3 regions of the Zobellia alginiliquefaciens genome follow, and region 1 is predicted to be linked to each of the others. Evidence: riboswitches for the same ligand, from Rfam matches in the RefSeq annotation. Region 1 holds a riboswitch; each other region holds the start of a gene.
What was found. A riboswitch is a leader RNA that binds a small molecule or an ion and turns the genes downstream of it on or off. The one in region 1 is predicted to bind S-adenosylmethionine.
Positions count from the first base shown of each region.

Region 1 (10,994 bases):
TGGTGGCTATCCAAGCAGCTACTAACCCACGGATTAATTTTGGGGGTTATGGCGGTAAATTCATAAAAATAAATGCGGATCAGACCACGGATTGGGAGTTTACCTATTCTAGTGATTCCTATATTTCGCACCATGATGTAAACTACCTTTCCAACGGTAATATTATTTTCTTAATATGGGAAAAGGTAGATTCGGACGATGCCGCTCAAATGGGCTTTTCAGGTAATTTTGATATTTACCCTGATGCCGTAATTGAAATGAATCCGTTGACCCAAGAAGTGGTTTGGGAATGGCATTTTACCGATCATGTAATTCAGGATTATGATAGCAATCTTGATAATTATGGAGTTGTGGCGGATTATCCGAATAAAATTGACATCAATTATAATAGCACTCAGAATGACGGTGATATTACCCATGCTAACGGGCTAACTTTAGACGAAACCAATGACCTTTTGTATGTAACGGTCAATTATTATAGTGAAGTTTGGGTCATAGACCATAGTACTACTACTGAAGAAGCGGCTACGAGCGAAGGAGGCAATTATAATCTAGGTGGGGATTTGGTATATCGCTTTGGAAATCCGCTAGCGTATGATAACGTTGGGGATGTTACGTTAAACCGGGTACATTACCCGAACCTTTTTGATGACAACAAAATGCTGGTTTTTGCCAATAACCTATATAACGGGCAATCTGCAGTGGTGGAATATCAATTAAGTCCGCCCTACCAACTAGTTGCAGGGCAAGATAACGAGCCTACGGTAACTTGGGAGTTCACGGACCCGGATCTATATAATTTATCTATTGGGGGTGCCGTACGTATGAGCAATGGCAATACTTTAATAGCGGAAGGTGATGGTACTATTTGGGAGGTAAACAATAACGGTGATGTTCTATGGCAGACGACGGATATAAGAAGGCCATGGCGAGCTTATGCCTTTCCGGTAGACGATGAGGCTATAACAGCCTTGGGATTGTAAAAATAATTATTTGACTTTAGCGGGTTAATGTTGAACGGCTCCGATAGAAATATCGGAGTTTTTTTGTTTACAATAAGTGCTCAATATTTTCAATATTGGCTTTATGGTAGGAAATTAGTCGGTTTAAAGATAGTTCGTAGCTCAACTGTTTTACGGAATCACTAAGGTCGCTTTTGACGATTTCATCCAAGTTTTCGGTCATTTCATTCACAATGGAATCTATAGTGTTACCAGGGTTTACCTGAAGATTTCTGAGCATTTCTGCGGTCTGTTCTTCATGCGTACAGCTAAACTTTACGTAATTACTCAGTAGGTTTTGTACTCTCGTCTTGAGAAAGCTGATATCGCTCCCGTTAAAATAGTGGTTGACCTGTTTTGCGATGGCGTAGAGGTTGCTCATCTCTTTTCCTAATAAATCGTCTTTTGTCATATTTCCGGTTTAAGGTGATGTATCCAAACTTGCTGTTAATGGATATCACGGAAAATAGACGTTCGTTGCCACTTCTGCGGGCTCATTCCGTAAAAATAGTGACACTTTTACAAGCGGCTTATAGAACCTTCAGACATTACTCGATAATCGAGATTAAATGCTCCGAGGCTTGCCTCGAAATCAAAGTGTATTCCTTTTAATGCCTCGTGGGCTTGCCCCGAGGTAGTTTACTCATAGAACTCCGCAACTTCATCTAACGGCTTTCTTTTAATATCCGGAACGTAGGTGGGTGATTTTGGATACCCTACGGGTAGCAGTAAATAGGCCCGTTCATTACTGGGCCTGTTCAATAACTTGGCAAGAAAATTCATAGGGCTAGGGGTGTGGGTCAATGTAACCAGACCGGCTTTATGTATTGCGGTAATAAGCATGCCACAAGCAATACCTACCGATTCATTTACGTAATAGTTGTTTGTTTTTTCACCCTTCTCATCTATATCATGAACTTTTTTAAACACGATAATAAGCCACGGGGCAATTTCTAGAAAAGGTTTATGCATATCCGTACCCAGAGGTTCTAGGTCCTTTTTCCATCTTTCGCTCATTCTACTTTCGTAGCTCTCTTTTTCTTCAGCTTCGGCCGCCTCTCTTATTTTTGATTTTAATGCAGGGTTGGAAACCGCACAGAACGTCCAAGGTTGTTTGTGTGCTCCCGAGGGTGCCGTAGAAGCCGTTTTAATCAAGGTTTCAATCACTTCTTTGGGAACAGGAGTATCTGCGTATTCCCGAACGGATCTTCTTTTGTTCAAATGAAAATAAAGCGCCTGGCTTTGTTTCAGTAATTCTTTTTGGGACAGTATGTTCTCTTGGTAGCGTACATGTGTGTGTCCGTTGACTAAAATATGCGGTTTAGTGTCCATAGTTTTGGGTGCTATTTGGTTACGGAATAGGAATATCAAAGATATTGCTTTTTCGTGAATCCGTTTTTGAAGGAGAAAGTAGCGAAACCAACGCGCTTTTAATTGGATTCGGTTCTAGGCAGAAACATCACCATAAGGATGTTATGGAGGTGATTCGCATTAAAAAATCTATTTCCTGTAAGGTTTGTACATGTCACAGACTAATGCTCAATTAAAAACACAATACTTAACAAAGAAAGATGAATTCAAAACTTAAAAACGTATTAGCCGGAACTTTAATGGCTTTTGTAGCTGTAGGTACGGTAAATGCTCAGGAATCTGAGGCTAAAGTAACCGAGTTACTGGATGCTTTGGAAGAAGTGAATGGGGGTTACGGAACTTTGGCCGCTAAAAAAGATGTGGAATACCACTATGTGTATGACAACTTTGACAAAGGTAAAGATGTCTCCACCGAACGTTATATTTTTAATGGTGAACAGTCTTGGGGTTCGTATGACCAACATGAAATTAATTTACTGCCCAAACAAGAAGGAGTAGCGGTACAATCGCTAGTAGATAACCAACCGGCCCTAACATTAGATGGTAAAAGTATTACCGACCCAAAAGCACTTGGAGGAACGGTTTTCTTGCGTAAGGTGAATTTTTACTGGTTTGCAATGATGTATAAATTGACGAATCCAGGTACGAACTATAAATACCTTGGCACCGAAAAAGTGGGTGATGTTACCTATGACAAAGTAAGCTTGACTTACAATGCCGATGTGACCAAAAAAGAGCAAAACGATGAATATATTCTGTATTTCAATCCAGAAACACATTTGGTAGATCAGTTTTTCTTTTCGTTACCCGCATTTGGTATCAACCAACCCATTTTAAAAATGACCTTGACTTACGAAACAGTAGATGGTGTTTTATTATCTACGGTACGTGAAAGTTATATGCCCAATAAAGAAGGGGGTTATGTAAAAAGTGGTGAATACACTATGACGGATATAAGATTCAATAATGGTTTTAAGAAAGAAGATTTTCTTTTGAAATAGAATCACACCAATATAAATTGTAAAAAGCCCAATCTATGATTGGGCTTTTTTATGGGGTCAATTCTCTGTCTTTCCGGCAGTAATAAGTCGTTTTCACGGCATAAAAAATTCTGCAACCTGAGCATTCAAAATAATAGAACTACTCCATAAAATCAGGATTTACCAAAACTTCACCTTCTGCTCGGGCTTTCATATATACCGCTTTAGAAGGTCTTGGACGTATGCGATATTTGGTAGGCAAACCTGTTTCCCTAAAGAAATCATCCGGAGTTCTTTCCGAAGGAAGCACATCATTGGTTGCGGTTCTTATTTTTTCTAATCTAGATTTCATGTCTTTCAGTATACTGCTGTATTCAGGATTGCTTGCTAGATTGTTCAGCTCGTACGAATCTGCGACAATGTCAAAAAGCTCATCTGTATCTCTGGGTGTGGTAAAACATTTAAGCTGAGCCTCGTTTAAAGTTCCTTTTTTCTTTTCTTCAAGCATACTTTGCCAGCCAAGCCCTCTTATAATATCCGCTGAAGGCGTATTCGGCAAATCCGAATAGTAATTCTTTATGTACTTATATTGCTTGGTGCGTACTGCTCTGGTATAATCTTCAAAATCATGAAAATGGTCTTCCGCATATATTTCATCGTGAATGGCTACTTCTTTGTTTTCCAATAATGGCATAAAGCTAAGGCCATCAAACTCCTGTAAAGGCTCTAATCCTGCCATTTGCATAAAAGTTGGTGCTATATCCACGGAGCTCACCAATTCCGTATTGGTTTGTCCGCCTTTAATTTTTGCAGGCCATTTTATAATCCATGGTGTTTTTATACCGCCTTCGTATAAGGTAGTTTTATCTCTTGGGAAAGCTCTCCCGTTATCCGAAATAAAGAGGATAATGGTGTTGTCGGCCACATTTTGAGCCTCCAGTTCCGCGACCACTTTGCCAATGTACGCGTCCATTCTAGAAATTTCGTCATAGTATAAAGCAAAGTCCTTTTTAACTCCGTCCGTATTTGGTACATAAGGGGGTAAAATCACATCTTCGGGCGCATGCGGATTATCCGTTATACCTTCGTAAAAAGGCCTGTGCGCATCATAAGAAGCTAACCACGTAAAAAAGGGCGTGTCTTTTGGTCTTTGTTGTAGGAGTTTGATCCATTCATCACAACCACTACCGTCGCCAACTAATCTTCTATCCAATCCCTTTAGGCCAATATTATCGTTCCATTGCATTTCCAACAACACATCAAAATCGTCGGTAACGGCTTCGCCTAGATGATATTTTCCGGCCAAACCGGTCCAATATCCTGTGTTTTTTAATTCCTGAACAAAGGTCCTTTTCTCCTCGGGCAGAGGCCATGCCAACTGTTCTGCATCGGTGTTATGGGGGTAGAGACCAGAAATAATACTGGTTCTACTGGGGCTACAGGAGCTTGTAGTTAAAAAGGCATCTGTAAATAGCATTCCATCTTTTGCCAGTTGGTCCAAATTGGTAGTTCTGATATTTTTGTTACCATAAGGGCCAATATCATCCCAGTTTACATCATCGGCAATAATGAGAACAATATTTGGTTTTTGGGCAGTTGTGTTTTCCGATTTTCCCTCCTGACCGAATAGTAGAATGGGTAAACAAAAAAAAGATATATATAAAACGTACAGACTGTGATTCATGGGTGATGGTGGTTGGTTAAATCACGAATGTAATATAATTTGTTGGCACAAAGTACGTTGAAAAAGAATAATTGTAAAATAGACACGTAATACTTGTCCGATTAGGTATGGGTAAAACAGTACACCCAATGTTTACAAAACAAAAGCCGACTCGTTAAAAGTCGGCTTTTGTAATTATGTAAAGTTGTATGTTTACAGATATGCTTTTAAAATTTCGTTCTGAGACCTATTTCTGAGCATACGAATCGATTTCTCCCTTATTTGTCTTACCCGTTCTCTTGTAATATCAAAAAGTTCACCAATTTCACTTAAACTTCTTGGGCTGCGTTCTCCAATGCCATAGTATAACTTAATGATGGCACTTTCTCTGTCCGGGAGTGTATTTAAAATATGGTCTAGATCGGTTCTAAGGGAATCGACCATCATATTAGCATCAGGGCTAGTTGCGTCTTTAGATTGAATAACGTCATATAAACTAGAAGATTCTCCTTCTTGAAAAGGGGCATCCATAGATAAATGCTTTCCAGAATTTTTCATAGCGAATTTCACTTGAGCGGCATTCATATCTAATTCCTTGGCGATTTCTATGGCGCTAGGAGGTCTTTGGTGCCTTTGTTCCAAAGAAGAATGCACCTTATTGATTTTACTGATTTCGCTTATTTTGTTCAGCGGTATCCGTACCATTCGCGAGTGATTGGAAATGGCCTGTAATATGGATTGTCTGATCCACCATACGGCATAGGAGATAAATTTAAACCCTCTGGTTTCATCAAAACGTTTGGCTGCTTTTACCAACCCAATATTACCTTCATTGATCAGGTCAGAAAGTCGTAATCCGCTTCCTTGGTATTGTTTTGCCGTAGAAACTACAAATCGTAGATTGGCATTTACTAATCTATTAAGGGCAACATCATCTCCTTCACGAATTTTTCTTGTTAGTTCCACTTCTTCCTCTGGGGTGATCAAATCAATTTTAGATATTTCTTGAAAGTACTTTTCTAAGGATTTAGTGTCTCTGTTCGTAATTTGTTTCGTGATTTTCAATTGCCTCATATATTTATTTTATTTTTAATTTGTTATCTTATAATACGGGATTTATTGCAATAATCCTAATGATTATCCGAATTGTTTAAAAATTTTTCAAAGAATTTTCAATTTTACATCGATTCGACCACTTAAATTGAAACCAAAATAGAGAAAGGGCAACTTACGCGTATAAACAGGAAAATCAACTATGAAAACGAAATGTCCAAACATAAAAAAGGCTGTCTAACAGATGTTTGGACAGCCTTTTTTAATGTGTATTTTTAGAGAACTACTCTTCTTCACTTTCTGCTAGCACATCGGCCATTTCCAGTTTTTCGTCCATTTCAAGATTTACGGGAACAGAATCTTTTAACGCATTGAATTTCTCCAAGCGCTCCAGTTCATCTTCCTCACCAGAAAAATAAGGGAATACATCCATAATTGGGGATTCTGAAATGGCAGGTATGGTATACTCGCCCATGGTATCCTTCATAACGCCAACCGTATTGTCATACGCTTCTTTTACATCATTTGCCTGTACCAATAGGTATTGATTCGTTTTACGCTCCTTACCACTTTCCTCATCAAAAGCGATTAAAGATACTCTAGACTTAAACCAGCGGTCAGAATTCTCAAAAGGGTGGATCTCTGCGTAGTTTGCCACTTTTATATTGGTAATCTTAATTTCATCGGTATCACTTAAGTAAACGGACATTTCTTCGGTTATTCTACTTTCCGCCTCGGTATACGAAATGGCATCTACCAAAAAAGGTTCTGTTTTTACTTTTTGTGTGCCCGATGTTTCATCAAGCTTTCTATATTTTACTTTGCATTCATACCACGTTGCACTCATAACTATTGTTTTAGGGGTGCCAAATATAAGATTATGCTTTAGGGCGGGAAGTCATAATTAGCAATAGATATTCACAATTTCATATGTAAAGATATACTGGTCACATACTAAGTCAGTTATGGTTTTTGTAGTGCCTGATTTTAATTGAACGAAAAGTTTGTTGTCCAAATTAAGAGGCTCTAAACAAGTGTTTAAACAAATACGAATGAAGCCCTATGTATAAAGTGATTGTTGGGCTAATTAGCTGTATTAAAAGAAAAGCGGATTATGTATTTTTAGGAGGCGGCAGTTCTCCCATGTATCTGTTTGTAGACCAAATCTATCGATTTGTGAAATTCATTTTTTGTATAGGGTTTGCTAATAAAATCTACACACCCAAGTTCTCTTGCTATATCTTCAAAGCTTTGTTTGGTAGAACTAGATATAAAAGGCATTCGGTTACCGAACATTTCAAGAAAAGACAGTCCGTCCATTCCTGGCATTTCTATATCCGATAATACCACCTGTGGTTTTGAAATTTGAATATGTATCCAAGCATCATATGAATCTTCAAAAGTAGTTACACTGCGCACTAAAGGATGGGTTTTGGCAAGCTTTTCAGCTAAGGACAACCATACAACGGAATCGTCCACAATAACTATTTCAAGTTTCATAAATATCTAATTTGCTAGAAAAGTAGCTCGTTGTAGTATTAGGAAAAATTAATTTGGACGAAAGGAGTGAAAGTATCTTTACATGTCCATATTACACTTCAACCTTCATGAGTTCTACGTAATAAGAGTAAACGAAACAGTTACTACTATTTTTAGATTTTGATGGAATTTATGCTTTTACTAGCCTTCTTGAAGCCTATGAATAGTACACTAGACACCAACAATAGTAATAAATACCACGTATTGCCAACCAAATCTAAATAGGTGATTTTTCCACTGGCAAAGCTCAAAATCATTAAAGCCTGGGCTCCGTAAGGCAACAGTCCTTGGGTTATACAGGCGTAAATATCTAAAATTGAGGCAGTTTGTTTGTTTTCTAAGGAGTATTCATCGGTAATGGATTTAGCAATGGGTCCAGAAATGATAATGGATACGGTATTGTTCGCAATTGCTGTATTGATACTCGATACTAAAGCTGCAATACCAAATTGAGCTGTTCTTTTACTTTTAATGAATGTTTTGATCTTGGTAAGAATAAATTCAATTCCTCCGTTATATGTCACTAAAGCAGCTAAACCTCCTGTTAACAGGGATAATAAGAATATTTCGGTCATATTCGTAAAACCGGTATAGACTATTCTCGTGAATTCGAGTATTGAGAAATCGCCATAAAGAACACCTAATATTCCAGCCGAGATCACACCCAATACCAAGGTAACAAATACATTGATACCAACTACGGATAAAATAATTACAATTAAATAGGGCGCTATTTTAAGAATGGAATAGGTGAAAGTTTCCATTTCCATGCCTTGGCTATTGAGTGATAAGCCTTGATAGATAAGAATAGCCATACTAACTATGGCCGCTGGTAACGCTATTTTTATGTTGGCTTTAAATTTATCGCTCATTTTAACTTCTAGCGATTGGGTAGCGGCAATGGTCGTATCTGAAATTACGGAAAGGTTATCCCCAAACATTGCACCCCCCAACAATGCTCCACATAAAATAGATAACGCAAAGTCTCCCGTATCTGCGAAACCGATAACAATTGGGGCCAATGCAACAATAGCACCCACGGAGGTTCCGGTAGAAATGGATAAAAAAGCGGCGATAACGAATACGCCCACATAAATATACTCCTGACTAATAATATCCAATCCTAAATGAACAATAGCATCAACGCTACCCATAGCTTTGGTAATGGCGGCAAAGGCGCCCGCCAATAAATAAATTAGGCACATGGTGAGTATTTTATCGTCACCACATCCCTTTAGAAGAATACCTATTTTAGAATTCATGGGCTGCCTGAACATCATGAATGCCACAAGGATTCCTGCAATTACCGCAATAGGAGCGGGGAGGGCATAAAAATCATTTTGATAGATACCCGCACCTAAAAAGACAGCAACAAATACTAAAAATGGAAATAGTGCCTTGTAGTTTGCAACCACAGCCTTAACCTGAGTCATAAATTTATGTTTGCAGAATAACAAATAGAGCAATGGCAAATACAATAGGAAGGATATAACGTTTTTTCCAAGGTATTGGCTTATCATTTTAGCACCTTGCTCGTTAATGCAGGTTGCTATCTCAATTTGAGATTCTTGATATTAATTTTAAGGGCGCAAAATTAGTGAACTTAAAAGAGACGGGAGGTCAATTTTTGTTTTTTATAACATAGTTAAATCCCTGTATTTGAACTTAGCACTCTTTATGAGAACCTGCAGCTTTAATAAGTTGGGTATTAAGCTCTCTAATAAGCATGCTTACCTATTTTGAATTTTTTCAGATAACAGGGGCTTATTTTCTTGATTCTTTTCTATTGGGAGCAGTTATCTATTTAGCTTTTAAATGGAAAAAGATTTTCAAGTAAATCAACATAAAAACACCTATTAAAAATAGGATTTTAATAGGTGTTGTCAGTTCAGAATTTTTCTGTTAAGCCTATGGTTATTGCTTAACTGTGCGCTTAAATTTATAGGTAACCCCAATATTCAGCCCAAAAGAAGAATAAGGTACTTTTTGAGATAGTTCTTGGGAAGGGTCAGTATTGGTATTTGAAAGATTATCTACATAATCCGTTTTTTTCACAACGCCGTCAGGTAGGTTTTCTAAAGTGTATAGTCCGTTTACAGCTACCGAACCATCGGGAAGTTTAACATCGGTATGAAATGCAGATAGTTCCGAGTCTTTTCGTTTCAGACTGATACCGTAATACTCCGCTTCTACGAAAACACTAAAATTAGAATTTAGTTCATATTGATACCCGAGTGCACCCACAAAACCTAAAGGAAAATGTCCGTGAAAATCTTCTTTGTAATTAGTCTCTGAATACGAACCCTGTGGAACTCCCAAGGCATCCGCCTCAGCCTCGGAAAAAACAGATTTTTGATAGACCACACCTTCCGTTTTCCCTCCTAATTTAATCAAGGCCCCAAACCGACCATAAATGTTATTGGTGAACTTGTATACCACGGAAGCCGAAGCACCAAAAGCACGTGCTCTGGCAATAGCATCTACTTCAGTATCCGGTAAATTTACCATAGAGATATCTTGGTCTGTACCGTGCAAATATCCAATACCTAAATCCACACCGAAGGATTCATCAAAAAAATAAGTTCCCCTAACTTGAAAATTGACTCCCTCGCCATAACTACCATATGTATTTTCCGTTTCAGAAGCGTTCACCCTTTCTCCAAGTTTCATAGTAGCACTTCCCAGGGCATAGCCAGAACTTGCAGAAACTTGAAGTTGTGCATTAGCTAAATTACCAATAAGCACCGTAGTGACAATTAGAAATAAATGTTTCATAAGGAATAATATCTTGTAAATTTTATTAAATGATTGACATACAAGGCATAGCATAATTGATGAAAAGCCTTGATTAATTTTGGCGTCAAATTTACCTGTTTTAAGCACTTTTATGCAAGATCGATGAAGTTTTAATCGATTATTAGCGCTTTTGATTAGTATTATTGACGCGATAAAATGTCAGATTGTAATTACAAAAAGTTACTCTATATTTTCATCTCCGCTTCCTATTGTAAAAGCTGAATTGCTGGATCAAGCCCGCTATCTTTTCGCTCCATAAAATCATCGTTTAAGAAAATGGAATCTGATTATTGGGTTATGACCGTTACCTAAGTGTAGGAGGAGGGCAAAAGTTAGAGAATTCTAATTTTTATGCTGTTCTACATTTAAGAAAATCTGCATTAGCTCTAATGGGGGAGGAAAGTTAATGTTGTATAATGAATTTAGCTACAAAGTTCAATATATACACTAATTCAATCCACACATACATATTTCATTTAAGAAGAAAAGGTTAAGCTTATTTTTGATGTACTCATTTTCTGGGGTTTATAGATTTTATATAGGCGAGAACAGGAATCCATTTTCTATCTCTTTGTTGTCTAGCCATTATGT
Region 1 is NZ_CP119758.1:4,584,018-4,595,011, forward strand. Features, by position in the region: gene P0077_RS18890 (aryl-sulfate sulfotransferase) at 1-983, shown strand, start outside; gene P0077_RS18895 (hypothetical protein) at 1,051-1,413, opposite strand; gene P0077_RS18900 (nitroreductase family protein) at 1,641-2,333, opposite strand; gene P0077_RS18905 (DUF6503 family protein) at 2,573-3,373, shown strand; gene P0077_RS18910 (sulfatase family protein) at 3,513-5,036, opposite strand; gene P0077_RS18915 (sigma-70 family RNA polymerase sigma factor) at 5,229-6,089, opposite strand; gene P0077_RS18920 (DUF4494 domain-containing protein) at 6,352-6,915, opposite strand; gene P0077_RS18925 (response regulator) at 7,191-7,568, opposite strand; gene P0077_RS18930 (Na+/H+ antiporter NhaC family protein) at 7,721-9,040, opposite strand; SAM-I-IV-variant riboswitch at 9,092-9,187, opposite strand; gene P0077_RS18935 (porin family protein) at 9,522-10,382, opposite strand.

Region 2 (10,994 bases), 1.6 Mb from region 1:
TAAAGCACTTTCTTTAGGTACAGAAACCAATTTTACATCTAGAATTCCTTTTTCCTCTTGAAGGTTACCGTGCAAATCGCCCACATATCTGAGTACATGACCAGGTTCTTGGTTCTTTTTTATTTCGTTGAATTTGGCATCTACCACATCAAGGTTGTCCAGAAAGTGGTTTACATCTCCATCTCTTAATTGCTTCGGAATTAAGTTTTCGATATTTATATCGTCAAACTCATTGCTCAAATCAAGCTCTCGTGCCAAAATCAGTAACTTACGCCCAACATCGTTTCCTGAAAGGTCTTCACGAGGGTCTGGCTCCGTAAAGCCACTTTTCATTGCGGCCCTTAATATGTTCGAAAACGGCTCTTCGCTTTCTGAAAAAGTATTGAAAATATAACTTAACGAACCGGAGAAGACCCCTTTTATTCCTGTTATATTTTCCCCTGAAAGATGCAACAACCGAATAGTATCAATTAACGGCAAACCAGCTCCTACATTGGTTTCGTATAAGTATTGTTTTTGATGTTTATCCAGTTCTTCACGTAACAGTTGATAGTAATCAAACCCAAGGGTGTTCGCTATTTTGTTTGACGAAACGATATCAAAACCGTTCTCTACAAACTCAAAATAGTGGGCCACAAAATCTTTATTTGCGGTATTATCAACCACGATAAGATTTTCTAAATGGTGCTCTTTTGTGTAAGCAATGACATCTTCAATTTGATACGGAACACCTTTTTTCTCAACAGCGGATTTCCAGTTTTTAGGAACCCCTTTTTTGTTCAAAAGTATCTTTCTAGAATTGGCTACGCCAAATACGTTCAAGTCGATTCCCTTTCGTTTCTGAATGGTTTTGTTCGACTTTAAAATTTGGTCAATGAGTGTTCCTCCTACATTTCCATGACCAAAAATAACCAAGTTTACTTTTTTGCTGATACCGAAAATCTGACCGTGCATCACGTTCAACGCTTTGCTTAAATCCGACTTTTTCAACACAAGACTTACGTTCTTGCCAGATACCGTATTATTGAAAAGTAAAGGCGCAATCTGATTTTTTATCAACGAGTTGTACGGCCTATGGAACGTACTCAAATCCTGCCCAACAATGGAGATAACGGAAACCTCATCAAGCACCGTAATCATATTAATGTCCTTGGACTCATAATCACTTTCAAACTCCCTATCCAAAGCTCGTTTTGCATCTAGGGCCCGGTCTGCATTTACCACCAAACCGATACCACGCTCCGAAGAACCTTGCGAAATAATACTTACACTGATATTGCTCTTTTGCAATGCGCTAAAAATACGGGCATCAACACCAACTTTACCTAAAAGCCCCCTACCCTCAACATTGATCAAAGAAACATTTTCAATAACCGATAGTGATTTTATACCACCTTCTTCGGTCTTGGCACTGATCAGCGTACCTTCATTATCGTTGTTGAATGTGTTTAAAATACGAAGGGGAATATTCTTTTCTATTAATGGGATGATCGTCTTAGCGTGTAAAATTGTTGCTCCAAAATTCGCCAGTTCATTCGCCTCACCATAGGAAAGGTGCGATATCCTTTTCGCATCGGAAACCAAATCCGGGTTGGCCGTGTAAACCCCATCTACGTGGGTAAAATTCTGAAGCTCTTCCGCATTTAGAAAATTAGCGAACAATGCAGCAGAATAATTACTACCGTTTCTACCCAAGGTGGTGGTTTCACCATTTTCATCAGAAGCTATAAACCCAGTAATAATCGGCACCGCATCTGTATCTAACTTAGCGAATCTGCGCAGCACATTTTCTTTTGACAAAGCCTCGTTCACGGAAGCATCCCCAAAATTAGAGTCGGTTTTTATCAGCTCCCTAGAATCGAGCATCACAGCATTGATACCTTTTCCGATAAGCAGCTTGGTGACCAGTTTTACAGAAATGAGTTCACCAAAAGACAACAGCTGGTCTTTAATTTTAAGGCTATAATCCCCTAAAAGGGAAACCCCTTCCAGCAACTTTGCCAAATCTTTAAATTCCTGCGAAAGATTGACATTCTTAAACGTATGCTTTTGATATTTCTCGAAAGCCTCAAAGTCTTTATAGTAGTTTTCCCCCTTGGCTGCTTTCTCCAAAATGGCCTCTAACTGGTCCGTAGCCTTTGCACGGGCAGACAAAACAACGGCAATGTTTTCTCCTTCTTCCACCTTATCAGAAACAATATTCAGAACACGTTCCAACCCTTCGCCATTGGCGAGAGATTTTCCACCGAACTTTAAAACCTTAGCGTGTTTTGACTTTCCGTTTCTACTGAAAACAGGTTCCAGAAGTCTTTCCATTTGGTCAAATTCAATTAAAAAAGCATCGTGACCATGCAGGGAATGTACCTCTCCGTACGTTACGTTTCCGTTCGCCTGTGCCAAACGTTTAAAAGTCTCTTTATTTTCCTTTGCCGTAAAGAACAAATCAGAGTCTACACCTATAATATGAATATTCGCATCACTATTTTGTAGGTCTACGAAATTCTGCTCACCATTTCTCATAACGTCAATGGTCTTGAGCAACTGGTTCATTAATTTATAGGCCGAAAGCTGAAAACGTTCTTGTAATTTTTCACCATGGTGCATTAACCAACTCTCCACGTTAAAAACCTGAAGTTCCTCATTGGTACTTCGCTTAAAACGGTCCTTGAACGATTCCGGCGTACGGTAACACAACATGGCATGCATGCGGGCATCGTGAACCGGCTGCTTACTGTTCACCAAAAATTGCTCCTGAATCTGGCAGTTACCGATCAACCAATCCGTAGATTTCCAGTCTGACGCCACAGGAATTAAATGCTCAGTAATCTTTGGGTTGAGTGCCGCCATTTCCCAAGCGATACCTCCTCCTAAAGAACCTCCTAAAAGAGCGAACAATTTACTGATTTCAAGTTGCTGAAGACCCAATAAGAAAATTCTAGCGATGTCTCCCGCTACAAAATCCTTATAATTATCGATTATGAATTTATCGTATCCGTTACCCGGAATATTAAACGATAAAATCGTGTATTTTTTGGTATCTATACACTTGCCTTCTCCAATAAGTGCGGACCACCAGCCGTCATCTCCCGTAACATTTGAGTTACCGGTTAAGGCATGGTTTACCTGAACTATGGGTGCCGTGTGCAATTCTTGACCGAACAATTGATAAGACAGCTCAATATCTTGAGTCACCCCACTGATCGTGGTATAGTTTGCTAATTTCAAATGATGTAGCATACGATATATGTTAGACCCGACCCTTGGTTAAAAGGGTCAGATCTTATTAATTTCTAAAAGAAAATTTTATATTGATTAAAGCGCTGAGAATGCGTTTTCCAAATCGGCCTTTAAGTCTTCAATATCTTCCAGACCAACTGACAAACGAATTAAGTCTTGACCTACACCCGCTCCTGCCAATTGCTCCTCATTTAACTGTTGGTGCGTAGTACTAGCTGGGTGAATGATCAATGACTTGGTATCGCCAATGTTGGCCAATAGAGAGAACACTTTAGTAGCATCGGTAAATTTCTTGGCAGCCTCAAAACCACCTTTAATTCCAAATGTTACCAATCCACTTTGACCTTTTGGCAAATATTCTTGTGCAAGATCATAGTATTTACTGCTCTTAAGTCCTGGATAATTTACCCACTCCACTTCATCTCTACCTTCTAACCAAGTAGCCAGTTCCAGTGCATTTTCACTATGTTGTTTGATACGAACATTTAAAGTCTCCAAACCTTGAATAATTTGAAAAGCATTAAACGGACTTAAAGCACCTCCAAAATCACGCAATCCTTCTAAAATTAATTTAAAAGTGAAAGCAGCGGCTCCTAAAGCTTCGCTATATACCAACCCGTGGTAGCCTGCGGAAGGCTCAGTAAATTCAGGGAATTTTCCGTTGGTCCAATCAAAAGTTCCGGCATCAATGATAGCTCCCCCTAAAGACGTACCTTGACCACCAATATATTTAGTAAGCGAATGAATAACCAAGTTGGCTCCGTGCTCAATAGGGTTTAAAAGTGCTGGCGAAGCTACCGTATTATCAACGATAAAAGGAACTTGGGCAGCTTTCGCCTGTTTTGAAATCGCTTTTAAATCAAGTACATCTAATTTTGGGTTACCCAATGATTCTACAAAGAAAGCCCTTGTATTGTCCTGAACCGCCTTGCCAAAACTTTCCGGATCGGAAGCATCAACAAAAGTGGTAGTGATTCCTAACCTTGGTAGGGTAACGTTCAATAAGTTGAAGGTACCACCGTATAAACTACTAGAAGCAACGATATGGTCTCCCGCTTTTAAAAGGGTCATTAACCCCGTAGAAATAGCCGAAGTTCCCGAAGCAAAAACAACTGCGCCTACTCCACCTTCAACTGCAGCTAAACGCTCTTGAAGAATTTGATTGGTAGGGTTGTTCAGTCGGGTGTATATAAAACCGAGTTCAGCAAGTGAAAATAAGTTTGCCGCATGATCCGTATCATTAAAAACATACGAGGAAGTTTGATAAATGGGCACGGCACGTGTACCTCCAGTCTGAGTTGTGTCATGTCCGGCATGCAATGCGTTGGTTGAGAATTTTTGATCACTCATAATTTCTGATTTTTAATTGTTATTTAAAATAATTAAAAGCCCGACCAACCTCAGCCATATATGTTATGGCAAGGTGTAATATCTAAAAAGTTATAAGAAAGTATAAGATTAGTATGAGTAATCTGTTTTGTTATCTGTCCCTGTATAAAAGGGATAGAATGTAGCACCTTCTCTGCACAAGTGGCAAAGGGTTGCTAAGGTTTCAAAGGGTCTATTCCCTCCACCTTTCTTGATAACTATTCAATACGTGTTTGAACTTTTGGAATTACAAATATATGGTCGGCGAATTTAAATTCACCAACATTTTTGAAAAATTTACAAATTAAACGCTTTTTTAACCTCGCCTACCTTATCCAACTTTTCCCAAGTGAACAATTCCACTTCTTTTTCGATACGACCGTTGTAGGGAGATTCAAAAACCTTAGTTACTATTTTAGGTTCTTTACCCATATGGCCATAAGCGGCAGATTCTAAATAAATAGGGTTTCGCAACTTTAACCGCTCTTCAATAGCATGTGGGCGCATATCAAAAAGCTCTTTGGTTTTGATGGCAATTTCACCGTCAGTCAAATCTACATTAGATGTACCGTAAGTATCTACAAAAATAGAGGTAGGTTCAACAACACCAATAGCGTAGCTCACTTGCACTAAAATCTCATCAGCGACACCTGCTGCTACTAAATTCTTTGCAATATGGCGTGCAGCGTAAGCCGCACTTCTGTCTACCTTACTCGGGTCTTTTCCGCTAAAGGCACCACCACCGTGCGCTCCTTTTCCGCCGTAGGTATCTACAATAATTTTTCTTCCTGTAAGTCCTGCATCTCCATGAGGACCACCAATTACGAATTTTCCGGTTGGGTTAATATGATATTTAATCTGATCATCAAAAAGAGCTTGTGTTGACTCCGGAAGCTGGGCTACCACCCTTGGTATCAAAATTTCTACCAAATCTTTTTTGATTTTGGCCAGCATCTTTTCATCATCAGTATTAAAAGCATCATGCTGCGTAGAGATCACGATAGTATCTATACGCTGAGGAACGTTGTCATCTGAATATTCTATGGTTACCTGAGACTTGGCATCTGGTCGTAGGTAATCAATAATCTTACCTTCGCGACGTAGTTCCGCTAAATTCTGCAATATTTTATGCGAAATATCAAGTGCAAGCGGCATGTAGTTTTCCGTCTCTTTCGTAGCATAACCGAACATCATACCTTGATCACCGGCACCTTGCTGCTCCTTTTCTCCACGGTCTACACCTTGACTAATATCTTGAGACTGTTCGTGAATTAGAGAAATAACTCCACAAGAATCACCACTAAATTGATATTCACCTTTGGTATAGCCAATTTTGTTAATGACTTCCCTAGCTATATTTTGAACATCTAAATAGGTATTGCTCTTAACCTCACCGGCCAATACAACCTGCCCTGTGGTCACCATGGTTTCACAAGCAACTTTACTTTCTGGGTCAAAAGCCAAAAAATTATCCAACAAGGCGTCACTAATTTGATCGGCAACTTTATCTGGGTGTCCTTCGCTTACGGATTCGGAAGTAAATAAATATGGCATAACAAACTTTTATTTTTTGTAAAAGGATTTGAAGATATGCCGAAAAGAAGATGATGTGAATAGTGCAACATCAACTGCTTTAGCATTTTTTCGTTTTTATTGCCGTTTTGGCTCAAAACAGAGGTTGCAATCAGTCAAATCCCTCCTCTTTATTTTAATTAGGACGCAAAAATATAAAAAATGTTGAGTTCCCTATCTTAATATGATGTTATTTATTGAATCAATTGATAAATTAATTTAACCCATATAGATTTAAGACAGGCTACAGGTCATATTTTACCGAGAAGAGTACATACCGTGGCTGTACAAAATAAGCTTCCGTTGTAAAAAACAAATCGTTTGTACTATCCCTATTTAATGTGGTCGTATTTAATAGATTAGTTCCTTTTACGCCATATTCCCAGCGGCTATCTTTCTTCTGGTAGGTTAAGTTAGATTCAAGAAAGCTATACTTATTATCGATTGTATTCTCCTTGTCCGTATAATTATAATAGTCATAATCTACCGTAAAAATAAAGTTCTTCAAAAAAGCGGCATCAAAACGGGCATACGGTCTACTGGTGTAATATGTGGTTTCTAAATTTCCGTTTTCATAGTTATTTACGGTATATCTGTAACCCAGTTCCAAGTTGGGGGCATTCTTAAAATTAGTTGATAATGCGCCCGTATAATTCTGAGTGAACGAATTAGAAGTACGTTGCTGACCGTCTACTAAGTTATTGGTTGTAGACCAACCAACATTAGCACGTGCAGATGCTTTTATCTTACCAAAGGTTCGCTCGTACCTTCCGTTTGCGGTTAACGACTCATCTTCAAAATTAGAATTGATCGTAGTACTTACTCTATTGATTCCAATTATATCGGCATTATTTTTTAGTGCGTCTATACGTTTGGTGTAGGCTACATTCGCAAAAATATTAGTAAAATTGAACATATTGAAGCTAAAGAAATTCAAGGAAAGGTTATGATTAAGTGCACTTTCCAAATCTCTATTCCCATTATAAAGCGAGTTATAATTATTCAATACATACCCTTGCGCAAAATTACTGACATCAGTAAAAGAGCGTGTCACCCTATAATTAAACCGTATGTTTTCTGATTTTTTAAGTTGTGCGTTTATATACATGTCCGGCAACAGTGACGTAAGGTTATCCTCTACCACACTACCCAATTGCTCGTTCTTAACATTATACTGATGGAGAGTAACCCCAGGATTAAATGTAAAAATTCCCGCTATTACTTTATAGTGAAACCCCAAATAAAGATCGGAGACATTGAAATTCACATCATTTTCAAAATCACTTCCCATCATATCCAAGGTGGTTTCATTATCTAAAACCTGAAAGATATCCGAGTTGAAATTCTGATGACTTTGCGTTGTACCCAACGTAAAATTTATATTGCTTTTAGAACCCAGCACCCTATAATAATCAACCTTTGCATCTACTTTATTGGTAACTATATTTTTAGATTGATTTAAATTATACAAGCTCTGATTTTCATCTACCGGAAAAATATCCACAAAGGCAAACTCATTACGAATTGCTTCATAAAAAGGGTCTTCATCTTGATATAAGTGTTGCGCCTCTACAGCAAAAATGTTCTTTTCATCTAAGGTGTAGTATATATTAAGATTTTGATTTACCGATAAAGGTTTTTGTTCTTTTACCTCAGAAATTTCATCCGTAATATCGGATATTGAAAGTACATCCACTACCTCATTATCATCGGATTGTTTTAAAAGTCCGTCATAGTCCAACTGAAAATTGGCATTGGGCTTATACCTCGCACTCAATTTTGCCAATCCAAGATGAACCGTCTGATCGGTATTGGTTGTAGCATTCTCCACATCATTACTAGCTATATAAGCAGTATTTCGCTCAGATTTCATAAGCGTTCCGGTATAGGAATAAATACCAAATCCACTTAAGTCAAGTCCATCCGTTGGCGCATAGCTAAAGTTTACCGCAGCAAACTTGGTATCTATATCGTTAGCCCTATTATTTTGAGTAGTAGAAAGGCCTAAACCATCTGCTCCCGTAGCAATGGAACTGCCTCCTCTAGAATTTATATTTCTAAAACCTCCCGTGAAATTCCTATAATCATTACGGGTAAACGGCACCTCGCCAATGTTATTTAAATCCGTAATAATATTGATGCTGTATTTAGGACTGTAATAAAACAATTTTGGGTGGGCCAAATACCTATCATCAGGACCATACCCCGCCGTTATCTCCCCAAACCAAAAGTTCTTTTTCCCTTCTTTTAACCTTATGTTCAAAGCCACATTATCATCGTCATTTGTAAGGCCTTTCATTTGTGAAACCTCATTAAAATTCCGTAACACTTCAACTTTACTCAACGCATTTGCCGGAATATTTTCAACGGCCAATTTAGAATCACCATCAAAAAAATCTTTCCCCTCAACCATAACTTTACTCACGGTTTTTCCTTCTACCTCAATCTGCCCATCATCATTTACCTCAATACCCGGTAGGTTCTCAAGCACATCTTTCAACTTTTTCTCCGTACCGGAAACAAAGGAGTCCGTGTCATAAACAATAGTATCGCCCTTTACAGACACCGGCATTTCATAGGTTACCTCTACCTCATCTAACTGCGCCGCCTGCTCTTGCATTACAATATCCTTAACCGCATCAACATCTGTAGCAGTAAACGTGAAAGATTCAGTCTTAAACCCTAAGTAACTTACCTTTACCGTATACTGAAATCCAGATTTAAGCTTCAATTTATATAGGCCTGCGTGGTTCGTAATTCCATAGGACTCCAAACCTTTAGTTTCGGTATTAATGGCTATAACATTGGCCATATCCACACCTACCCCCAGACTGTCCTTAACCGTACCTGTTAGCGAAATTTCTTGGGCCCAGCCCATTGCAACCACCAAGAAGAAGGTGATAAGAAATAATAGATTCTTCATTATTATTTTTGTAAGATGTGAAAAGTAACTTGTTTATGGAAAGAACTACTACTGGGGTCGTCCGCCTCCCCGACCTCCTCGGTTTCTGAAATTTTCACGCATCTCTTTCATTTTTTCTTGCGAGATTTTATCATATTCCGCTTGGGTCACTTTTTTACCCTTGCTAGGTGCCTTGATCTCTATTTTTTCATTTGGGTTCAAAGTAATTTCCGAGCATACTATTGTAGTAATATCATCACTTACAGCAAGTATTAATCCTGGAAGCCCCCAATATGTAGACGGACCTTGATTTACGGGTATTTCTGGTGTATACCATGCTACAACCTCTACTTCTTTTATTGTGAATTCCTCTTCTTTTTTCTCCTCTTCATTATCTCTATTGGGTCTACGGAAAATAGCCCTCATATTCGGTCTTTTTATTGTCTTGGTAGCCGTTGCTTTGAACGCCGTATAATTGCCTATTTGCTTGGTATCGCTCTCTAGTTTCCAGTCTAGTTTTTCCAACTCATCATCAACAAGAAAAATTTTACCCAAAAGCTCATTCTTTACTAAATACCTCTGGTCTTTTATATTCTTGTACAAATCTCCATCTGTACCTGACATTCCTCCAAACCTTGGACCACGCCCTCCTTGTCTACCTCCGGGCTGCTCTAATTGCTCTTCTTCTTCGTAAATGGATTCTGTTTGGTTAAAATTAAGTTCAAAGGTTTTTTCATTGGCCTTCTTTATACGCTCCATTATCTCTTTTTTACGATCTTCAGGCATTTGTCTATTGCCAAAATCCATATCTACTTGCGTCTTACTAAAGTAAACTGCCTTTCCCTGAAAATCTTGAGCTTGTAAGCTTCCGTAGAACAAAACAAAGACCAATACTATATACCATCTATTTTCCATAATGCTAGTTAGTTAATATGATTTTAAGACTGTTTAAATATCATTTGGTTTAATCCAACTAGAAAAAGAAATTTTTAAAACACCGTACATTTTTTATATTGTGAATAAAATATGTTTTTACTTCCTAGAGTTATCTTGTATCTTGTACCTTCTAATTCCACTAGGAACAACAACACAACCATTAATTAATAAAGCTCTATGCACATAGCAGTTGCCGGAAACATCGGTGCAGGAAAAACAACCTTAACAAGGTTACTAGCAAAACATTACAACTGGGAAGCCAATTTTGAAGATGTAGTAGACAACCCGTATTTAGATGATTTCTACAATCAAATGGAACGCTGGAGTTTTAACCTTCAGATTTACTTTTTGAACCATAGGTTTCGTCAAATCCTTCAAATTAGGGAAAGCGGCAAGGATATTATACAGGATCGTACCATTTACGAAGATGCCTATATTTTTGCGCCCAATTTACATGCCATGGGCCTATTGACCAATAGAGATTTTGAAAATTACAAGAGCCTTTTTGAGTTGATGGAGAGTTTGGTACAACCACCCGATCTACTTATTTATTTACGTAGTTCCATTCCTAATTTGGTAAAGCAAATTCATAAAAGGGGACGGGAATATGAAAATAGTATTTCCATTGACTACCTAAGCCGACTTAATGAACGTTATGAAGCTTGGATTCATGGGTACACAAAAGGGAATCTTTTGATAATTGATGTAGACGATTTGGATTTTGTTGATCAGCCTGAAGATTTAGGAACAATCATCAACAAAATAGATGCCGAAATTAATGGCCTTTTCTAAACGATCGTTAAATTACAAATCCATTTTCTCGCGCATGATCAATTGCCTGTTCACTACTTTCCACGAGTAGCACAGGTGTAGTTTTGTAGGTTTCAAACAATCCGCTTACGCGTTCCATTTTTCTTTTGTGAGCCACACTCCTCAAATAAATGGCACTTATTTGATTGGGATATTGTTCTGCAATTTC
Region 2 is NZ_CP119758.1:3,012,380-3,023,373, reverse strand. Features, by position in the region: gene thrA (bifunctional aspartate kinase/homoserine dehydrogenase I) at 1-3,237, opposite strand, end outside; gene P0077_RS12645 (O-acetylhomoserine aminocarboxypropyltransferase/cysteine synthase family protein) at 3,313-4,587, opposite strand; SAM riboswitch class I at 4,715-4,826, opposite strand; gene metK (methionine adenosyltransferase) at 4,903-6,159, opposite strand; gene P0077_RS12635 (TonB-dependent receptor) at 6,422-9,100, opposite strand; gene P0077_RS12630 (GLPGLI family protein) at 9,149-9,994, opposite strand; gene P0077_RS12625 (deoxynucleoside kinase) at 10,193-10,807, shown strand; gene P0077_RS12620 (App1 family protein phosphatidate phosphatase) at 10,815-10,994, opposite strand, start outside.
Region 2: it holds a riboswitch for S-adenosylmethionine, as region 1 does, so the genes downstream of both, P0077_RS12645 (O-acetylhomoserine aminocarboxypropyltransferase/cysteine synthase family protein) here and P0077_RS18930 (Na+/H+ antiporter NhaC family protein) in region 1, are expected to answer to the same signal.

Region 3 (10,994 bases), 1.5 Mb from region 1:
AGCAGCTTCCAAGAAGAAATATTCAGAAGATAAAAAATCTGAGAAGCCAATCCGTAGTATCGCCAAAGCGGTAAGCTGGAGGGTGATAGGTACTTTGGATACCTTGCTGGTTTCTTATTTGTTAACTAGTGAGGTGGCTATTGCAGCTTCTATTGCTTCCATAGATTTTGTGACCAAGATGTTTTTGTACTTCTTTCACGAGCGTTTATGGAACAAAATTAATTGGGGTAAATAAATAAGGTTATGAGTTTTTCAGAAGATCAGATAAAGAAACTTAACGAGCGTTTTGAAAATGCAGACCCTTCGGTTATTATCGATTGGGCCATTGAGAATGCCAATAATGCAGTGGTTACTACAAATTTTAGACCTTACGAGGTGGCCATTTTACATGCCGTTGCCGATGTAAAGAATGATATTCCTGTGATTTGGTGCGATACGGGTTATAATACGCCCAATACTTACAAGCATGCGGAAGAGCTAATTGAGAAATTAGGTTTGAACATCGATTTGTATGTGCCAAAGCAAACCAGTGCTCATCGTGATAGTGTAATGGGAATACCTCAAATAGATGACCCAAAGCATGCGGTTTTTACAGAACAGGTTAAGTTGGAGCCTTTTAAAAGGGCTATGGAAGCGCATAAGCCAGATGTTTGGTTTACCAACCTTAGAAAGGGGCAAACTGCGTTGAGGGATTCGTTGGATATTCTAAGTGTAAGCAAAGACGGAGTTCTTAAAGTGAGTCCGTTTTATCACTGGAGCGACGCACAGTTAGATGCTTACCTGGAAAAAAGAGAATTACCTAACGAGCATAAATATTTTGATCCGACCAAAGTTCTTGAGAACCGCGAATGTGGATTGCATACCTAAAGGAGATTCCGCTTTAAGCGAAAAAATAATAATAGAAGCATAGCAGATAGCGAAAATATATTCATAAAATTATGAGCCAAGATACATCACACATCAACGCCTTAGAGAACGAGGCCATCTACATCTTTAGAGAGGTAGCTGCTCAATTTGAAAGACCGGTACTTTTATTTTCCGGCGGAAAAGATTCAATAACATTGGTGCGTTTGGCGCAAAAGGCATTTTGGCCTGCAAAGATTCCTTTTCCTTTAATGCATATTGATACAGGTCATAACTTTCCTGAAACAATAGAATTTAGAGATAGATTGGTTGAGGAGTTGGGTCTAGAACTTATCGTAAGAAATGTTCAGGATTCTATTGATCAAGGTAAGGTAAAAGAAGAATCGGGTCGGTACTCAAGTAGAAATTCATTGCAGACTACTACGTTGTTAGATGCTATTGAAGAATTCAAGTTTGATGCTTGTATAGGTGGAGCTCGTAGAGATGAGGAAAAAGCAAGGGCAAAAGAGCGTATTTTTTCTGTGCGTGATGATTTTGGTCAGTGGGATGAACGTAACCAGCGTCCGGAGCTTTTTGATATGTTGAACGGTCAGATAGAATTGGGACAGAACGTACGTGTGTTCCCAATTTCGAACTGGACAGAGTTAGATGTTTGGTCTTATATCAAAGAAGAAGAAATTGAAATACCTTCTATCTACTTTGCACACAAACGTAAAGTATTCTTGCGTGACGGTTTGATTTGGTCACATTCGGATTATGTGTACCAAGAGGAAGATGAGGAAGTGTTGGAACGTATGGTGCGTTTCCGTACTGTAGGGGATATGAGCTGTACGGCAGCCGTATTTTCGGATGCAACGGATATTGAATCTGTTGTGGAGGAGATTCGTGATTCCAGTATTTCTGAAAGAGGAGCCCGTATTGACGATAAACGATCGGAAGCGGCAATGGAGAAAAGAAAACAACAAGGATACTTTTAGAATTCTCACCAGGGGATTTAGTTTAAAATATTGATTAAAAAACGCCAAGAGCATAATGCTTAAGGCTTACAGCCAAAGAACATGGACGTATTAAAGATAGCAACAGCAGGTAGTGTAGATGACGGAAAAAGTACCTTGATCGGTAGAATTCTGTATGATACAAAATCATTGACTAGCGATAAGCTAGAAGCCATAGAAAAGACCAGTAAGAGCAAAGGGTATGATTACCTAGATTTCTCATTGGCTACAGATGGTCTAGTGGCCGAGCGTGAGCAAGGTATTACTATAGATGTGGCACATATCTATTTTTCAACTGCAAAGAAAAGTTACATTATTGCCGATACTCCCGGTCATGTAGAGTACACACGTAATATGGTTACTGGTGCTTCTACTTCTCAAGCAGCAATTATTTTGATCGATGCTAGAAAAGGAGTTATAGAGCAGACCAACCGTCACTTTTTTATCAATAACCTATTGCGCATCAAAGATGTTGTGGTAGCTATTAATAAAATGGACTTGGTTGATTATTCCGAGGAAACGTACAATGCAATCAAAGCCGATTTTGAGGAGTTGATGGCAAAAAGAGATTACCAAGATCAGAAGATTACCTTCATTCCTGTTAGTGCTTTAAAAGGTGATAACGTTGTGAACAAAACGGATAAGACGCCTTGGTATACAGGTCCTACTTTATTGGAGCATTTTGAGGCTTTGGATCGTAAGGATATTTTTAATGTAGGTACACCGCGTTTTCCGGTTCAGTATGTTATCCGTCCTAAGACAGATGAGCATCATGACTTTAGAGGTTTTGCCGGTAAGGTTTACGGTGGCGAGTTGAGTGTTGGAGATGAGGTTGTGGCTCTTCCATCGCAAACAAGGTCTAAGATCAAGGATATTTATTTCTACGACAAGAAGTTCCAGACGGCTTCAAGAAGGTCTTCGGTAACGATTACTTTAGAAGATGAAATTAATATCAGTAGAGGGGATATGTTGGTGAAAGCTGAAGATTTACCTACTATCGATAAGCAGTTTACCGCTACTATTTCTTGGATGGATTCAAATCAATTGACAGCAGGTAAGAAATATGTGGTACAACACGGTGTAAACAAAGTGTTGGCCAAGGTTGATAATATTCACCATAAAATCAATCCTGATTATTCTGGTATAGATACAGAAGTACAAGGGTTGGGTATGAATGATATCGCTCAGGTAACCTTCAAATTAAACAAGCCAATTTTTTACGACAAATTTGAAAATCACCGTACCAATGGTTCGTTTATCTTAATCGATACTCAGACCAACAGTACTGTAGGGGCTGGTTTCATAAGTTAGGAAACCAGAAGTTATCCAACGGATTAAAGGGGACATTTAAATATCTCTATAAAATCCATAGGAAAAATAGATAAATAATAATCTACCGATAAAAAGGTAAGAAACTAGATATAAACAGCATGCAAAGTTTCAGAACAGAAATAGAAAATCCCGTAGTTGAAAAGGATATTTTGGCCTTAGAGGCTAAAATACGCCAGTTCAAAGAAGGTAATTTAGATGAAGAAAAGTTCCGCAGTTTGCGTTTGGCTAGAGGTGTTTACGGTCAACGTCAGCCTGGCGTGCAGATGATTCGTATTAAATTGCCCTACGGTAAGGTTACCTCTAAGCAATTAAAGCGTATCAGTGATGTTTCTGACGAATATTCTAGAGGTAGATTGCACATTACTACACGTCAAGATATTCAAATACATTATGTTGATCTTGACCGTACACCAGAACTTTGGTCGGAGCTAGAGAAAGATGACGTTACCATTCGTGAGGCTTGTGGTAATACGGTACGTAACGTAACGGCTAGTGAAACTGCCGGTATAGATGTAGACGAACCGTTTGATGTTTCGCCATACGCCCATGCACTTTTTCAGTATTTCTTACGTAACCCGATCAGTCAAGAAATGGGCCGTAAGTTCAAAGTTTCTTTTTCTGCCAGCGATGCGGATACGGGTCTTTCGTATATGCACGATCTTGGTTTTATTGCCAAAATACAGGATGGCGTAAGAGGTTTTAAAGTGATGTTGGCCGGTGGGTTAGGTTCACAACCACGTCATGCCGAGCTACTTTTTGAATTTCTTGCAGCGGATAAAATTATTCCATTAATGGAAGGTGTGGTACGTGTGTTTGACCGTTACGGAGAAAGAAAGAGCCGGGCAAAGGCTAGAATGAAGTTCTTGTTGAAAGATTTAGGTCTTGACGGGTTCAAAGCGCTATTGGAAGAAGAGCAAAAAGCGATTCCTTTTCAAACTTTTCATATTGATGCAGATGCATATCCTAAAGTTGAAGTAGCTAAGGTAGATGCGCCACAAGTGGAGATTGAAGATGCGGAAGCTTTTGAAATCTGGAAATCTACGAACCTTATACCTCAGAAGCAGGAAGGGTATTCGGCTATCGGTATTAAAGTACTTTTAGGTGATTTTTATACGGATAAAGCAAGATTATTAGCTGATTTGGTAGAGCAATATGCTGCTGGCGAGTTGAGATTGAGCTTGCGTCAAAATATATTGATTCCTTACGTAGCCAATGATTTGGTTCCGTTTTTCTACAACAAACTTAAGAAACTAGGTTTTGTAGAAGCAGGGTATAACAAAGCCATAGATATTACGGCCTGTCCTGGTACGGATACTTGTAACTTGGGTATTGCCAGTAGTACGGGTATTGCTGAGGAATTGGAAAGAATCATGAAGGTGGAATATCCTCAGTACATCAGCAACTCTGATGTAGCAATCAAAATCAGTGGGTGTATGAATGCCTGTGGTCAGCACAACATGGCCAATATCGGTTTTCAGGGTATGAGTGTAAGAACCAAAGATAAGTTGGTGGCGCCGGCACTTCAAGTGTTGTTGGGCGGTGGTAACGATGGTGATGGAAGCGGAAGATTTGCAGATAAAGTAGTAAAAATTCCTTCTAAAAGAGGTCCTGAAGCATTACGATTGATTTTGGACGATTACGACCAAAACGGAAACGGAAAATCGTATGCCGATTACTACGAGGAAAAAGGACAAATGTATTTCTATGATTTTCTTACGCCATTATCGGATGTTGAGAATCTTACTGCAGAAGATTTTATTGACTGGGGTAATTCGGAACGATACGAAAAAGCGATTGGTATTGGTGAATGTGCCGGTGTGGTAATTGACCTTATCGCTACATTACTTTTCGAAAGCGAAGAAAAAATACAGAATGCACAAGAGGCTTTTGAAGAAAATAAATGGGCGGCTAGTATCTATCACTCCTATTCTTCAATGGTAAACTCTGCAAAAGCAATGTTGACTTCCGAAAAAGCGAAAGTGAACACGCATGCAAGAATAATCAAGGATTTTGATGAAAAATTCGTTGCCTCTGGTAGAATAGATTTAGGTCAAGGTTTTGAAGAACTTGCTTTACAATTGAACAAGAATGAGCCAACTGAAGCTTTTGCAAAAAGCTATTTAGAAGATGCAAAAGCATTTTTAAAAGCAGTTGAAAAGTTTAGACAACAAGAATTAGCAGAAGCTTAAGAATGAAATATTCCAACGAAAATAACAACACTTTATCCCATGTAGGCGGTCGCTTTACGGTAATTGGTGCAGGTCCTGGTGATGTTGAGCTTATTACGCTCAAGGCCATCAAGGCGTTGGAAAGTGCCGATGTGGTGTTGTACGATGCGTTGGTGTCCGTTGAGTTGTTGGACTATGCACCTAATGCCGAACAAATTTTTGTTGGCAAAAGAAAGGGGTGCTATGCCTATCAGCAAGAACAGATAAACGAGTTGATCGTTAGCCGAGCAAAAACCAATGCCCATGTGGTACGTTTAAAAGGTGGAGATCCATTTGTATTTGGTCGTGGTGCGGAAGAAATGGAGTATGCTGCAGCCCACGGGTTGCAAGTAGCTATGGTGCCCGGTATATCATCATGTTTGTCGGTTCCGGCATATCAGAACATTCCGGTTACTAAAAGAGGTGCCGCCGAAAGTTTTTGGGTAATCACGGGTACAACAAAAGAGCATAAACTTTCTGCTGATGTTGCTTTGGCCGCTAAAAGCAATGCCACAGTGGTTATTCTTATGGGCATGAGCAAACTGTCGCAAATAGCGGAATTGTTCAAAGCCGAAGGCAAGGCTGAAACCCCAATTGCCATTGTGCAGAACGGAACCAGAAAAGACGAAAAAATTGCGGTAGGTACTATTGCTTCCATCGAATATGAAGTGGAAAAGCAACAGATGGCCAATCCGGCAATTATTATTATAGGTGAAGTAGTTAGGCACAGAGAAAGTGTCGAAAGCCTTAAAGAAGAATTTTTAGAAGTAGTTAAATAAAGTAATTGATGTCAGGTAACGAGTTCAGCATGCTCAATACTCAATTCTAATTACTCAATACAAAGAAGTAATGATAAAAACAGATATTCTCATCATTGGCGCAGGCCCTACAGGTCTTTTTACGGTATTTGAAGCAGGCTTATTGAAGTTAAAATGCCACTTGATAGATGCTTTGCCACAAACAGGTGGACAGTGTTCGGAAATTTATCCGAAGAAACCGATTTATGATATCCCGGCTTTCCCGGAAATTCTTGCAGGTGATTTGGTAACTAACCTAATGGAGCAAATCAAACCTTTTGAGGCTGGTTATACTTTGGGTGAGCGTGCTGAAACTTTGGATAAACAAGAAGATGGTTCTTTTATCGTAACAACAAACAAAGGTACAAAACACCATGCGCCAGTAGTAGTTATTGCTGGTGGACTCGGTTCTTTTGAGCCTAGAAAACCGCCTATCGAAAACATTTCTGATTTTGAGGACAAGGGTGTGGCTTACATGGTAAAAGACCCTGAAGTATATAGAGATAAAAAGGTAGTGATAGCCGGTGGTGGTGATTCTGCTTTGGACTGGGCTATTTTCTTGGCAGATGTTGCCTCGGAAGTATCTTTGGTACACCGTAGAAACGAATTTAGAGGAGCTTTGGATTCTGTGGAAAAAGCATCTGAATTGGCAAAAGCGGGTAAAATAAAATTATTTACTGAGGCCGAAGTAAAAAAATTGTACGGTGATGACCATTTGGAAGCGGTTGTTATCAAACATAATGACGCAGAAAAAGGGGAAAGCTATGTTGAGGTAGATAACTTTATTCCATTGTTCGGTCTTTCTCCAAAATTAGGACCAATAGGTGATTGGGGACTTGAAATAGAGCGTAATGCTATTAAAGTAAACAATGCCAAAGATTATCAGACCAACATACCTGGTGTTTTTGCTATTGGAGATGTGAACACCTACGAAGGGAAATTAAAACTGATTTTATCTGGTTTCCATGAGGCTGCCGTAATGTGTCAGTACGCTTATCAGTTGATTAACCCTGGTAAGAGATACGTTATGAAATATACCACCGTTGGTGGTGTAGAAGGATTTGACGGTACTAAAAAAGTGGCGAAAAAAGAAGTAGTAAAGAGTATAGTTTAATTTGTATTAGTGCATATAATTGGTAAAGCCTTCCGTTATCTCATTTTGATGGAAGGCTTTTATCTACTGTAAAGCGCCAAAAACAATTGGGTTTCTTTGGTTTTAATATCAATGTGGTGTTACTTTGCAGACCGTTCATTAAAATACGTGACTGTTATCAAGAAAGGTGGAGGGAATAGACCCTTTGAAACCTTGGCAACCCTTTTCTTATAAAGAAGGTGCTACATTCTATCCTATGTGTTCATGGGACAGATAACAAAGAGAGGCAAATATGTTTGTCCTTATTCTTTTACTTGATAATTGTCTGCAGATTGATTTTAGAATAATGTTTTTCGATAGGTTAAGTCGGATGATATTAAAGCAGAATACCTAATAAGAAGGGTAAAGGAAAATGAAAAGTATTCAAGAAATATTAAAAGAGCGCATATTGGTGTTAGATGGTGCCATGGGTACTATGCTGCAACGCTATAAATTTACCGAGGAGGATTTTCGCGGTGAGCGTTTTAAAGATTGGAAATCTCCGGTGCAAGGTAACAATGATTTGTTGTCTTTGACCCAACCCGAAGCCATTGCGGAAGTACATAGAAAATACTTTGCCGCAGGAGCGGATATTGTAGAAACCAATACGTTTTCCAGTACAACAATTGCCATGGCAGATTACGACATGGAAGAGTTAGTGTATGATTTGAATTTTGAATCCGCGCGAATTGCTAAAATGGTTGCAGATGAGTTTACGGCCAAAGAGCCAAATAAACCTCGCTTTGTAGTGGGTAGTTTAGGACCTACCAATAAAACGGCAAGCATGTCTCCCGATGTGAACGACCCTGGGTATAGAGCGGTTTCTTTTGATGAGTTACGAATAGCATACAAACAGCAGGTAGAAGCTTTGTTGGATGGAGGGGTGGATATGCTAATGGTTGAGACTATTTTTGATACGTTGAACGCCAAAGCGGCATTATTTGCAATAGAAGAAGTAAAGGAAGAGCGTAATATAGATGTCCCAATAATGGTAAGCGGCACGATTACCGATGCCTCGGGAAGAACTTTATCAGGGCAAACGGCTGAAGCATTTTTAATTTCAGTTTCGCATATTCCAATCTTTTCGGTTGGTTTTAATTGTGCTTTGGGCGCGGACCAGTTGGTACCTCACTTAGAAGTTTTGTCATCCAAATCAGAACATGCTATTTCTGCTCACCCTAATGCCGGTTTGCCAAATGCTTTTGGGGAATACGATGAAACGCCAGAGCAAATGGCGGCACAGATAAAAGAATATGTAGAAAAAGGTCTAGTCAATATCGTTGGCGGTTGCTGTGGTACTACACCGGAACATATTAAGGCAATTGCAGACTTGGTAAACAAGTATGATCCAAGAGGAATAAACGTGGCATCTTGATTGGAAAGATACAGTGAACAAATAAAGAACAATTATCAATTATCACAAAAGTGATTGAGATACTATGAGTGACAACTCAAATATACTGACAACCAACGACCAACAACCAGCAACTAGACATTTAAAACTATCCGGTCTAGAGCCTTTGGTCATCACCCCTGAAAGCAATTTCGTAAATGTGGGCGAACGTACCAATGTAGCTGGATCTAAACGATTTTTACGACTTATTAAAGAACGTAAGTTCGAAGAAGCCCTAGATGTTGCCAGAGATCAGGTGGAAGGTGGGGCCCAAATCATCGATATTAATATGGATGATGGTTTGATCGATGGTAAAGAAGCCATGGTTAAATTTTTGAACCTTGTTATTGCGGAGCCTGATATTGCCCGTGTGCCTATCATGATAGATAGTTCCAAATGGGATATTATTGAAGCAGGTCTACAAGTGGTTCAGGGCAAGTGTGTGGTAAACTCCATTAGTTTAAAAGAAGGTAAGGAAGAGTTCGTAAGACACGCCAAGCTTATCAAGAGATACGGAGCAGCGGTAATCGTAATGGCTTTTGACGAAGTAGGTCAGGCCGATAATTATGACAGGCGGATAGAAATATCTAAACGGTCTTATGATATTTTGGTAGACGAAGTAGGTTTTGCGCCCGAGGATATCATTTTTGACCTGAATATATTTCCCGTTGCAACGGGGATGGACGAGCACAAACTTAATGCGCTAGATTTTATAAGGGCAACGAAGTGGGTTCGTGAAAATTTACCTCATGCCAGTGTTAGTGGAGGGGTAAGTAATGTTTCTTTTTCCTTTAGGGGTAATAATCCTGTGCGTGAAGCTATGCATTCCGTCTTTTTGTACCACGCTATAAAAGCGGGTATGAACATGGGAATCGTCAATCCGACCATGTTGGAGATATATGATGATATTCCAAAGGATTTGTTGGAACATGTTGAGGATGTTATTCTAAACCGTAGAGATGATGCAACGGAACGATTGTTAGATTTTGCGGAATCCGTTGTGGGTACTGCCAAAGAAAGCAAAGTAGACCTTTCGTGGCGTGAAGAGCCTTTACAAAATAGAATTACGAGAGCTCTTGTAAAGGGAATCGATCAATATATAATAGAAGATGTAGAGGAGGCACGTGTCGCGGCAGACAAACCAATTGAGGTCATTGAAGGAAACTTAATGGCCGGTATGAACGTGGTAGGCGACCTTTTCGGAAGCGGAAAAATGTTTTTGCCGCAGGTAGTGAAATCTGCTCGTGTAATGAAAAAAGCGGTGGCTTATTTACTACCGTACATTGAGGAAGAGAAGTTGAAAAACCCTCAGATTGGTGACGATAAGGGGAATGGAAAAATATTGATGGCCACCGTAAAAGGTGATGTTCATGATATTGGTAAAAACATAGTTAGCGTTGTTCTGGCCTGTAATAATTATGAAATAGTGGACCTTGGGGTTATGGTGCCACCCGAGAAAATTATAGCAGCTGCTATTGAGCACAACGTAGATGTAATAGGCCTCAGCGGACTTATAACTCCCTCTCTTGATGAGATGGTGCATTTGGCCAAAGAAATGGAGCGTAAGAACTTTAAACTGCCGTTGCTCATTGGTGGGGCAACTACTAGTAAAGCTCATACTGCGGTTAAAATTGACCCACAATATAGTGAGGCCGTAGTTCATGTAAATGATGCGTCAAGAGCAGTGACAGTGGTTGGTGACTTGCTCCAGAAAGAAACATCGGCCGGGTATAAGAAAGCAATCAAAGAAGACTATGATGTCTTCAGGGATAAGTTCCTGAGCCGAACAAAAAAGAAGGAGTACAAAACTATAGAAGCTGCAAGAGAGAACCGATTTAAAATTGATTGGGATGCTTCGGAAATCGTAAAGCCTAAGGAGTTAGGTATTCAGGTTATTGAAGATATTGATTTAGAGAAGTTGGTTCCTTTTATAGATTGGACACCTTTTTTTAGAAGTTGGGAACTGCACGGAAAGTATCCTGATATTTTAACGGATGAGGTTGTGGGCGAACAAGCAACAGAGCTTTTTGCCGATGCTCAGAAAATGTTGAATGATATTCTAAAGGATAAAAAGTTAACGGGAAAAGGGGTGTTCGGTATCTTTCCTGCCAATACGCTGGAAAACTATGATGATATAGAGGTTGATGTAGAGGACGGTAATGAAACGAAGAAGTATACGTTTAGAACGTTACGTCAGCAATTGCAAAGAAGAGAGGGCGTGCCAGATTATGCTTTATCCGATTTTATTGCGCCAAAAGAATCCGGTAAACAGGA
Region 3 is NZ_CP119758.1:3,035,492-3,046,485, forward strand. Features, by position in the region: gene P0077_RS12710 (DUF2061 domain-containing protein) at 1-235, shown strand, start outside; gene P0077_RS12715 (phosphoadenosine phosphosulfate reductase domain-containing protein) at 244-867, shown strand; gene cysD (sulfate adenylyltransferase subunit CysD) at 939-1,841, shown strand; gene P0077_RS12725 (sulfate adenylyltransferase subunit 1) at 1,923-3,170, shown strand; gene P0077_RS12730 (HEPN domain-containing protein) at 3,290-5,380, shown strand; gene cobA (uroporphyrinogen-III C-methyltransferase) at 5,383-6,177, shown strand; gene P0077_RS12740 (NAD(P)/FAD-dependent oxidoreductase) at 6,248-7,309, shown strand; SAM riboswitch class I at 7,461-7,568, shown strand; gene P0077_RS12745 (homocysteine S-methyltransferase family protein) at 7,701-8,702, shown strand; gene metH (methionine synthase) at 8,767-10,994, shown strand, end outside.
Region 3: it holds a riboswitch for S-adenosylmethionine, as region 1 does, so the genes downstream of both, P0077_RS12745 (homocysteine S-methyltransferase family protein) here and P0077_RS18930 (Na+/H+ antiporter NhaC family protein) in region 1, are expected to answer to the same signal.